Regions from separate parts of the Bacillus sp. C1 genome, predicted to be linked through region 1. Evidence: riboswitches for the same ligand, from Rfam matches in the RefSeq annotation. Region 1 holds a riboswitch; each other region holds the start of a gene.
The links. Region 1 has a riboswitch for S-adenosylmethionine ahead of ACX5JI_RS25240 (ECF-type riboflavin transporter substrate-binding protein). Riboswitches for the same ligand answer to the same signal wherever they lie in the genome.
Positions count from the first base shown of each region.

Region 2: it holds a riboswitch for S-adenosylmethionine, as region 1 does, so the genes downstream of both, metK (methionine adenosyltransferase) here and ACX5JI_RS25240 (ECF-type riboflavin transporter substrate-binding protein) in region 1, are expected to answer to the same signal.
Region 3: it holds a riboswitch for S-adenosylmethionine, as region 1 does, so the genes downstream of both, ACX5JI_RS23145 (peptide ABC transporter substrate-binding protein) here and ACX5JI_RS25240 (ECF-type riboflavin transporter substrate-binding protein) in region 1, are expected to answer to the same signal.

Region 1 is NZ_JBTMZT010000019.1:8,459-11,741, reverse strand. Features, by position in the region: gene ACX5JI_RS25245 (ABC transporter ATP-binding protein) at 1-720, opposite strand, end outside; gene ACX5JI_RS25240 (ECF-type riboflavin transporter substrate-binding protein) at 731-1,279, opposite strand; SAM riboswitch class I at 1,418-1,533, opposite strand; gene ACX5JI_RS25235 (aspartate/glutamate racemase family protein) at 1,692-2,372, shown strand; gene ACX5JI_RS25230 (PAS domain-containing sensor histidine kinase) at 2,478-3,283, opposite strand, start outside.
Region 2 is NZ_JBTMZT010000013.1:95,705-98,987, forward strand. Features, by position in the region: gene ACX5JI_RS22865 (GNAT family N-acetyltransferase) at 1-201, shown strand, start outside; gene metK (methionine adenosyltransferase) at 240-1,439, opposite strand; SAM riboswitch class I at 1,608-1,730, opposite strand; gene pckA (phosphoenolpyruvate carboxykinase (ATP)) at 2,082-3,283, shown strand, end outside.
Region 3 is NZ_JBTMZT010000014.1:35,090-38,372, forward strand. Features, by position in the region: gene ACX5JI_RS23140 (YhgE/Pip domain-containing protein) at 1-36, shown strand, start outside; gene ACX5JI_RS23145 (peptide ABC transporter substrate-binding protein) at 82-1,722, opposite strand; SAM riboswitch class I at 1,865-1,969, opposite strand; gene proC (pyrroline-5-carboxylate reductase) at 2,246-3,052, opposite strand; partial or broken gene ACX5JI_RS23155 (nicotinamide riboside transporter PnuC) at 3,130-3,228, shown strand.

The sequences.
Region 1 (3,283 bases):
TTGTAGTATATTTGTTTGTAAAATTCTCTTCGGTGAATCAACCGCTACAATTTTACCTTCTTCTATTAATATAATTTTATCGAGGTCTAATTTTAGTATTTCTTCTATTCTATGTTCTATAATAACAACCGTTTTGTTACATTGTTGATGTATTTTCTGTATAACTTCTATTGTTTTTAAACTACTTATAGGATCTAAGTTTGCTAATGGTTCATCAAATAGTAATATGTCAGCTTCCGTCGTTAATAGCCCAGCAAGAGAAACAGTTTGTTTTTGCCCACCCGATAATTCATGTGGACTTCGTGAATGAAATGTATGCATCTGTACTTTTTGTAGCGCTTCTTCCACAATGATCTTCATTTTTTTCTGTTCTACACAATCATTTTCTAATGAAAAAGCAACATCTTCTCCTACAGTTAAACCAATAAACTGAGAATCTTGATCTTGCAAAATAGTTCCGACATGCTTACTTTGTTCAAAAATACTCCCTTTTCGTGGATCCTTACCGCATATCGAAATTTTCCCAGTACTTGTTCCCTCATACGAAAAAGGGATAAGCCCATTTATACAATGGGCCAATGTTGATTTTCCTGAGCCGCTTCGGCCAGCAATCAATACTTTTTCTCCTGGATAAATGTGAAATGTAACATCCTTTAAAGTAGGTTCTGTCACTTGTTTATATTGAAATGTAAATTGTTCAAAAGAAATAATCGGCTTCATTGTAATCTCCCTACTTTTCAATTTTCAAATGTGTATGTTTTTTATTTGCTTTGGCCAATCCAATTGTGATTGGTAAACCGAGAATTAAAAATACAAGAACATCTGCAAGTGTTGCACCAAGTACTTGAATCATAATTTTATCTACAGGTTCTCCCATAATGATAATATCAAAAGCACCAGCAAATATAATTGCAATGACAATCCCAATGAAACCTGTTACAGCAAAATATGAAATATCTCGATTACGAAATGTTCCATTTTTCACACTGAAACTTGCTCGTTTTTGTACAAGCCCCATCGTAAATCCAATAATACCGGAACTAAGCACCCATCCCCACCATATTCCCCATCCAGCGATTGTATCTGTCACTGTATGACCGATAAGTCCAATTAAAAGTCCTGCAATTGGCCCGAAAATCGCCCCAAAAATTGTTAATATAGCTAAAGCAGGCTTTATAAATGTATTTGGCGCAATTGAAAATCCCCATAGACCTAATACCCCATATATTGCAGCACCGATTCCAATTGCTACGACTAATTTTGTAGATAATTTGTTCATATGAACTCCCCTTTCATTCTAGTTAGTCTATATTAGTCCTATATGTAAAAAAAAATTGAATTATGCGTCTTCACTTCCTTTCTTCCCAATAAAAAATGACCTCTTATAGAAGAGGTCATTTTTTATTTCGATATGATCCTCTTATCTTTCAAAAGACAATATGTCTTCTGCGGAATTAGCACCTTCCTATTCGTATGAATATAGGGGTTGCTGAGGTTTCATAGGGCCGTTCCCTTCACCTCTCTGGATAAGTATTCGTTTGTAAGTTGTATTATTGCATTAACGCAAATTAATTTCAATATTTTTCTTACTATTTCTATTTTTTTGTGAACCAAACGAATAATTCATTGTATTCTTATCGGAATTATGGAATAATTGACGTAACAAAATATATTAAGAGGAGGAATTAGACGTGAAAGTAATCGGATTAATTGGTGGGTTAAGTTGGGAATCAACGTCTCTTTATTATAAACATATTAATACGCTAACGCTATCTCAGTATAATCATCACGCAAAGCTTGTCCTATATAGCATGGACTTTGGTGAAGTAACAAATTTATTACAAAATCAACAATATGAAGAAGTGCAAAGTCAACTCGTTCAAGCGGCGAAAAAAATAGAACATTCTGGTGCAGATTGTATACTTATGTGTTCAAATACAGTACATCAATTTGCGAACGGAGTAGAACAAGCAGTGTCTATTCCCCTTCTTCATATTGGCGATGTAAGTGCTGAAGAAATTGTCGCACATGATGTGAAACGGATTGGTTTACTTGGAACAAAACAAACAATGGAGCAGGATTTTTACAAAGGAAGACTAGCTAACTATGGTATTGAAACGATCATTCCGAAAGAAGATGAACGAAATTTCATTCATCATGTTATCCTTCAAGAATTAAGTAACGGTATTATTTCACAGCAATCCAAAGCTCGTTTCTTAGAAATCATTCAAAACCTTATGGAATATGGTGCAGAAGGAATTTTGTTAGGTTGTACAGAAATACCGTTACTGATTTCGCAAAAAGATCTTTCTGTTCCTGTATTTGACACCGCTTTTTTACATGCTAAAAATGCCGTACAATTCGCTGGATAATAGATAAATTATAAGAATTTTGTAGTTCTCAAACTTGAATATATAGCAGAAGCTATCTTACAAATTATAAGATAGCTTCTTGTTTCTATTATTTTATATAACTCTTCATAAAGCTTCTGTTATAAGTGCCGCTGGTGCATGAGAAATCATTTGCTCACTTGGAAACACTGGTAAATAGATTGTAACCGATGTCCCGATTCCTACTTCACTCATAATACTAATTTTCCCTTGATGACTTTCAATAATCTTATAACTAAGCATAAGTCCAAGGCCAGTTCCTTTCTCTTTCGTACTATAAAAAGGTTCTCCAAGTTTTTTAATTCTTTCTTTAGGAATTCCTACGCCCTCGTCAACGATATGAATCATAACTTCTTCACGCTCTGACCTTTTCACATAAATAGAGATCTCCCCTCCATTTGGCATTGCTTCAATCGAGTTTTGTAGAACATTAATAAAGACTTGTTTTAATTGATTTTCACAACAATCCATCATTAACTCTTTTGATTCGAGATGAAGATTAATTTGAATATTTGTCATAATTGCCTTCGTATTAATTAATGAAACGACATTTTTTAATATGGAGCACAGGTTTTTCTTTTCAGTTGGAATGACATCTGTTTTTGCAATCGATAAAAATTCATGAAGTATAACTTCAATTCGTTCAATTTCTGATAGCATCAGATCAAAATATTTATCTTGATCTTCTTGATTAATTTGAAATAATTGAATAAACCCTTTAATTACTGTCAGTGGATTTCTGACTTCATGAGCTACCCCAGCAGCTAACTGTCCAATTGCCGCAAGTGTATCTGATTTATTCAATAATTCTTCTGTCTTTTTGCGTTCTGTAATATCACGGACAATGATCATAATTTTATCTTCTAATAATGGTAAACATCTAGCTTCAAAGA
Region 2 (3,283 bases), on a different contig from region 1:
ACTTTATTATTAGAGTATGCCTTTTTAGAATTAAACTTACATCGTATATCCTTACGTGTATTTTCATTTAACGATAAGGCGATACATCTTTATAAAAAACTTGGCTTTCAACATGAAGGCAGTTGTAAAGAAGCTGTATTTCGAAATGGGAATTGGCATGATATTGAGCTTTTTGCATTACTACAGTCTAATTACAAATAAAAAAGCTTTGCGCTCCCGCGCAAAGCTTTTTTCCTATATTATAGACCAGCTTGCTCTTTTAAAGCTGCTGCTTTGTCTGTACGTTCCCATGAAAGATCTACATCAGTACGTCCGAAGTGGCCGTAAGCTGCTGTTTGTTTGTAAATTGGGCGACGTAAGTCTAACATTTTGATGATACCAGCTGGGCGAAGATCGAAGTTGTTACGAACTAGTTCTACTAGTACTTCTTCAGATACTTTACCAGTGCCGAATGTATCAACTGAAATTGATACTGGCTGTGCTACGCCGATTGCATATGCAAGTTGTACTTCTGCTTTGTCAGCAAGACCAGCTGCTACGATGTTTTTCGCGACATAACGAGCTGCATATGCTGCAGAACGGTCAACTTTTGTTGCATCTTTACCAGAGAATGCACCGCCGCCGTGACGAGCGTATCCACCATAAGTATCAACAATAATTTTACGTCCTGTTAAACCAGCATCACCTTGTGGTCCACCAATTACGAAGCGACCTGTTGGGTTAATAAAGAATTTTGTTTCTTCATTAATTAACTCAGCTGGTACAACGTGTTTAATAACGTGTTCTTTTAAATCACGATCGATTTGTTCCCATGTAACATCAGGGTGATGTTGCGTAGAAATTACAATTGTATCGACGCGTACTGGTTTACCATTTTCATCATACTCAACTGTAACTTGCGTTTTACCGTCTGGACGTAAATATTCTAAAGTTTCATCTTTACGAACTTCCGTTAAACGACGAGCTAATTTGTGAGCAAGTGAGATTGGAAGTGGCATTAATTCTTTTGTTTCATTACATGCGAAACCAAACATTAAACCTTGGTCCCCTGCACCAATTGCCTCAATCTCAGCATCAGTCATTTGACCTTCACGTGCTTCTAGCGCTTGGTCAACACCCATAGCGATGTCAGCAGATTGCTCATCGATAGATGTTAAAACTGCACAAGTTTCTGCATCGAATCCGTATTTTGCACGAGTATAGCCGATACCTTGAATTGTTTCACGAACGATTTTTGGAATATCTACATAAGTAGAAGTCGTAATTTCCCCCGCTACCAATACTAAACCAGTTGTTACTGTTGTTTCACAAGCTACACGTGCATTTGCGTCTTTTGCTAAGATCGCGTCTAAAATTGAATCAGAAATTTGGTCACAAATTTTATCTGGATGTCCTTCAGTTACAGACTCAGATGTGAACAGATGACGTTGTTTTGTCATTTGGTAAACCTCCCTACAGTAATTGTATATATTGTACGGAACTCATCCTTAATTTGCCACAAACTGCGACATTCATTTATTCTCCCACACAAGTATAAAGAAAAACCTTTCCCTATTATATAGAGGAAAGGTTTAATTTGCTACTTGCATACTGCTTTTTGCCCTTCGCTCTTATCGTTCGAGACCTTTCGCCTCGCACAGGTTTTAGCACCTATTCACTTGTTTATTACCGTTACAAGTGAGGTTGCTGGGCTTCATCGGGCCTGTCCCTCCGCCAGCTCGGGATAAGAGAGTATCCGTCCCAACCTATACTAAAGAAATGATATTCATTTGTCAATTCATATTCACATATTCCTAATAAGTTTTTCATAGAATCCCTCCCCGTTAACCATAAAATAAAATATCACACCTTCAAAATGTAAAAAAAGACAAGTAAAATGCCCCATTGACGAGAGTATTCTAGTCATGAAAAGATCCCAATGAGAGTCTCAATTTATGTCGAAAGAAATATAAATAAGAAAGATAATACATTCACACAAACAAAAGTAAATAAATAGTATACATTATTTATATGATTGTGTTATACTCTTGGTGGGGATTACGAGAAATATTTCATTAAAATGAAAAGGATGGTATATAAATATGAGTACTGTGAATGTCCAAATTGGATTACATGAATTACTGAACGGAAGCAATGCACAGATTCAACTAAGCGTTCCACAATTAGTGGAAAAAGTACTAATGAGAAACGAAGGAAAATTGACTTCTACTGGTGCCGTTTCTGCTTCTACAGGAAAATATACAGGACGTTCTCCTAAAGATAAATTTATTGTGAAAGAAGCGTCGATTGCAGATAAGATCGCTTGGGGTTCTGTCAATCAACCGATTTCTGAAGAACATTTTAATAAATTATATACAAAAGTATTAGAATACTTAAAAGAAAAAGAAGAATTGTTCGTATTTAAAGGCTTCGCTGGTGCGGATCGTAACTATCGTCTTCCGTTACAAGTTATTAACGAATATGCATGGCACAATTTATTTGTACATCAATTATTTATTCGTCCAACTGAAGAAGAATTAACAAATCATGAATCTGAATTTACAATTGTTTCTGCACCAAGTTTTAAAGCAGATCCAGCGATTGACGGCACAAATTCTGAAGCATTTATTATGGTTTCATTTGAAAAACGCATCGTATTAATCGGTGGTACGGAATACGCTGGAGAAATGAAAAAATCAATCTTCTCTATTATGAACTTCTTACTTCCAGAACAAGATATTTTATCGATGCACTGTTCTGCAAACGTAGGTGAAGAAGGCGATGTTGCTTTATTCTTCGGTTTATCTGGAACTGGTAAAACAACATTATCTGCTGACCCACACCGTAAATTAATTGGTGATGATGAGCATGGTTGGTCTGATAACGGCGTATTTAATATTGAAGGCGGTTGCTACGCAAAATGTATTAACCTTTCTCATGAGAAAGAGCCACAAATCTTTGATGCAATTACATTCGGATCAGTTCTTGAGAACGTTGTAATTGATAATCAAACACGCGTTGCAGATTATAATGACACTGCATTAACAGAAAATACACGTGCTGCATACCCAATACATGCGATCGATAATATCGTAATGCCAAGTGTTGCAGGACATCCAAATACAATTATTTTCTTAACTGCTGATGCATCTGGCGTATTACCTCCAATCAGTAAATTAAATAAAGAGCAAGCTATGTACCATTTCTTAAGCGGTTACACTAGTAAACTAGCAGGAACGGAGCGCGGCGTAACATCTCCGCAAGCGACATTCTCAACTTGCTTCGGTTCTCCATTCTTACCACT
Region 3 (3,283 bases), on a different contig from region 1:
TTGAAAGGGAAAAGACAGGTGGTAAAAGAAGTATAAAGCAAAAGGGCATCTTTTCGAAGGATGCCCTTATTGCGAAGTAGATTACTTTTCAATTTTTGCCCATTTAAAGTTTAGTTGACCTGCAAAGTCTACTTGAACGATGCCTTTTACGTAAGAACGTTCTAAGTAAGACTCACCTTTTTGATACAACGGAGCGATTACAGTATCTTTAAATAAGATTTTTTCAGCGGCTTGTAGAGACTCCCAGCGAGCTTTTTCGTCTCCGGCTAAGTCAGTTTTAACCTTTTCAATGACACTATCAAATTCTTTGTTAGTGTAATGATCTAAGTTATAAGGGTTGTTTGTTGTGAAAAGTTCTAAAAATGTAATTGGATCCGCAAAGTCTGGGCTCCAACCATCGATGCCAATTTCATATTCACCTTTTAACAGCAACGATACTTGTTGTTTACGTGGCTGTGTTTTTATATTTACTGTTAATCCATCTAGAGTTTTTTCTAGTTGTCCTTTTAAAAATTCACCTGTTTTTTTATCAAGATCAGTATCGTTTGTCAGTAATTCTAATGTTATTTTTTCTGAACCTAGTTCTTGTTTTGCTTGTTTCCATAATGCTTGTGCTTCTTTTGGATCAACTTTCGTTAAATCGCCATTTATAGATCGGAAGTCCTTGTTATCAGGTCCTTTTGCGAAGTTTTTTGGAATGAGACCATAAATAGGTGTGGCTCCATCATTTAACAATGTATTTACAAAGGATTTTCGGTCGATTGTTTTATCGATAGCTTGACGCGCATGAACATTTTGTAAAATTTTATTTTGCTGATTCATGCGTAAAAATTGTACTCCTACGTTCGGACGTTCTTTAAAGTTTGTATCTTTACGGTATTTATCAACAAAATCAGATGTTAGTTTTATACGGTCTAGTTGTTTTGATTCAAATAAGTTTATTTCTGTTGATTTTTCTTTTACAACATTAAAATTAATTTCTTCAAGCTTTACAGTACCTTTATCCCAGTAGTTAGCGTTTTTCTTAAATTTAAAACTTTGTTCATGCTTCCAATCGCTTAATGTAAAGGCACCATTATAGATAATCTTATTGTCTTCTAAGGCGTACTTATCACCTTGCGATTTGAAGAATTCTTCATTAATCGGTAGGAATGTTGGGAAGGCTGTTAAACTAATAAAGTATGGTACAGGACGTTCCAATTCAACCTCAAAGGTGTGGTCATCAATTGCCTTCACGCCGAGTTGATCAGCTGGAAGCTCTTTACTATTAATTTTCTTCGCGTTTTTAATATCGAAGAATAAAAATGCATATTCAGAAGCTGTTGCTGGATCGACAGCACGTTGCCAAGCGAAAACAAAGTCTTTTGCTGTGACAGGGGTACCGTTTGACCATTTTGAATCTCGTAAGTGGAATGTATATTTTGTTTTATCTGCGCTTACATCATGAGATTTGGAAACTCCAGGTACTGGTTTATTCCCTTCGCCAAGATTATATAAACCTTCAAATACATTTCTCATTACTTGACCAGAGTCAGTATCTGTTGCGCGAGCAGTATCCATTGTACGGATTTCCGTAGGAGATGATAAGTTTAAAACTTGTTTATCAGGTGCTGTATCTTTTGCCTTTGTCGCACTCGCATCTTCTCTATAACTCCCGCATCCTGTTAATAAAATACTTGCTCCTAAAACAGATGCGACAGTAGGTACAAATTTCTTTTTCATGCTAAATTCCTCCCTAAATTGTTTAGTTATTAAAAATAGTTGATGAACAATTTATGAGGGAAATAAAAATTCCCTCTTTTCTTATCCAGAAAGAGGGAATTTAGTTTATAAGGAATGTACTCATATATAAACGAAGTCCCTCATTCTATCTTTCAAGCGTAATGCTTGCAGGAAGTGGCACAGTATTCAAAGTGAACCTGTTGCCGAGGTTTCAAAGGGCCAGTCCCTCCACCTCTCTTGATACAATGAGTAAACATAGTGATCTATATTATTTTTTTGTTTCTTTGATTATTCAAAATATTACACCTCGAGCAATTAACTGTCAATAAAATGAAATATTGTTTTAATTTTCAGTTTTTAATACCCTTGAAAAAAGGAAATCCGTTAGTTATTTATGTAGTGGATTTCCTGATTAAAAATTAAAGGTATGCATCTTTTTAGTAATACGGTTTGTAACAATTTCTTCTTCACCAGTAAAGCACTTGAGTCAAAGTATTTTCACACCTTTATGGAACTTTGTAAGTTATGATTTTTCCCTAGCTTTTTTATTTGTTGCTTCAATTGCTTGGTGCATCATCTTTGAAAAATTATATTCATATAAAACTTTTAACCCTTCTGCAGTTGAACCGCCGGGTGTTGTTACTTGTTCACGAAGCATAGTTGGGTCTTGTTCTTGCTCTAGCATAGCAGCAGAGCCAGCGATCATTTGAATAACAAGGTGTTTTGCTGTTTTTTCATCGATTCCGTATTTTTTTGTTGTTTCAATTAAGCTTTCAGTAAAATGATAAAGGAATGCAGGCGCACTTCCAGTAATAGCGGTAAGTTGATGCACTTCTTCTTCGGTACATAGCTGTGCTGTGCCAATTCCTTTTAAAAGTAGTTGCAATGTTTCTTGCTGTTCTTCATTTACGAAATGCCCCATTGCATATAGAGAAATAGATTTTCCGATTGTTGCAGCTGTATTTGGCATAATCCAGGCAACCGGCGTACCTTGAGGAAGCTTTTCTTCTAAATAAGACGGACCAATGCCAGCAGCAACTGTTACAACAAACTGATTGGTGAGAAGAGGTGATAACTCAGCTAACAATTGATCATGCGCATATGGTGGCATTGCTAACACAATTGTATCGACAGCCGGGATGGATTGCTGCCAATCATTTGTAATTGAGACACCATATTGCTGTTTGAGTTGCTTCAGTTTTTCTATATTACTTCGGTTGGATACAATAATTTCTTCAATGTGTTCTTTACTCGTTTTGAGAAGTCCAGCGAAGATTGCTTCTGCCATACGACCGGCACCAATAAATAAAATTTTATTTTTCTTTGGCATATCCATTATTCCTTCCTACTTCGAATGTGTATAAAAAACGATAACATCTTTGAGAGATATTTGTAAAAAGAAATGGTTTATATAATGTTGTTAGTATTGTCATTTACATTTTGACAGGTTTATATGTGATGTGAATTCTTGTTGTAGTCAATTTATTTTTATGTATAGATGGATAGTTAGAATGGAAGTCAAATGACAAAAGAAGAAATTTCATTAGTTAAGAGAAAACCC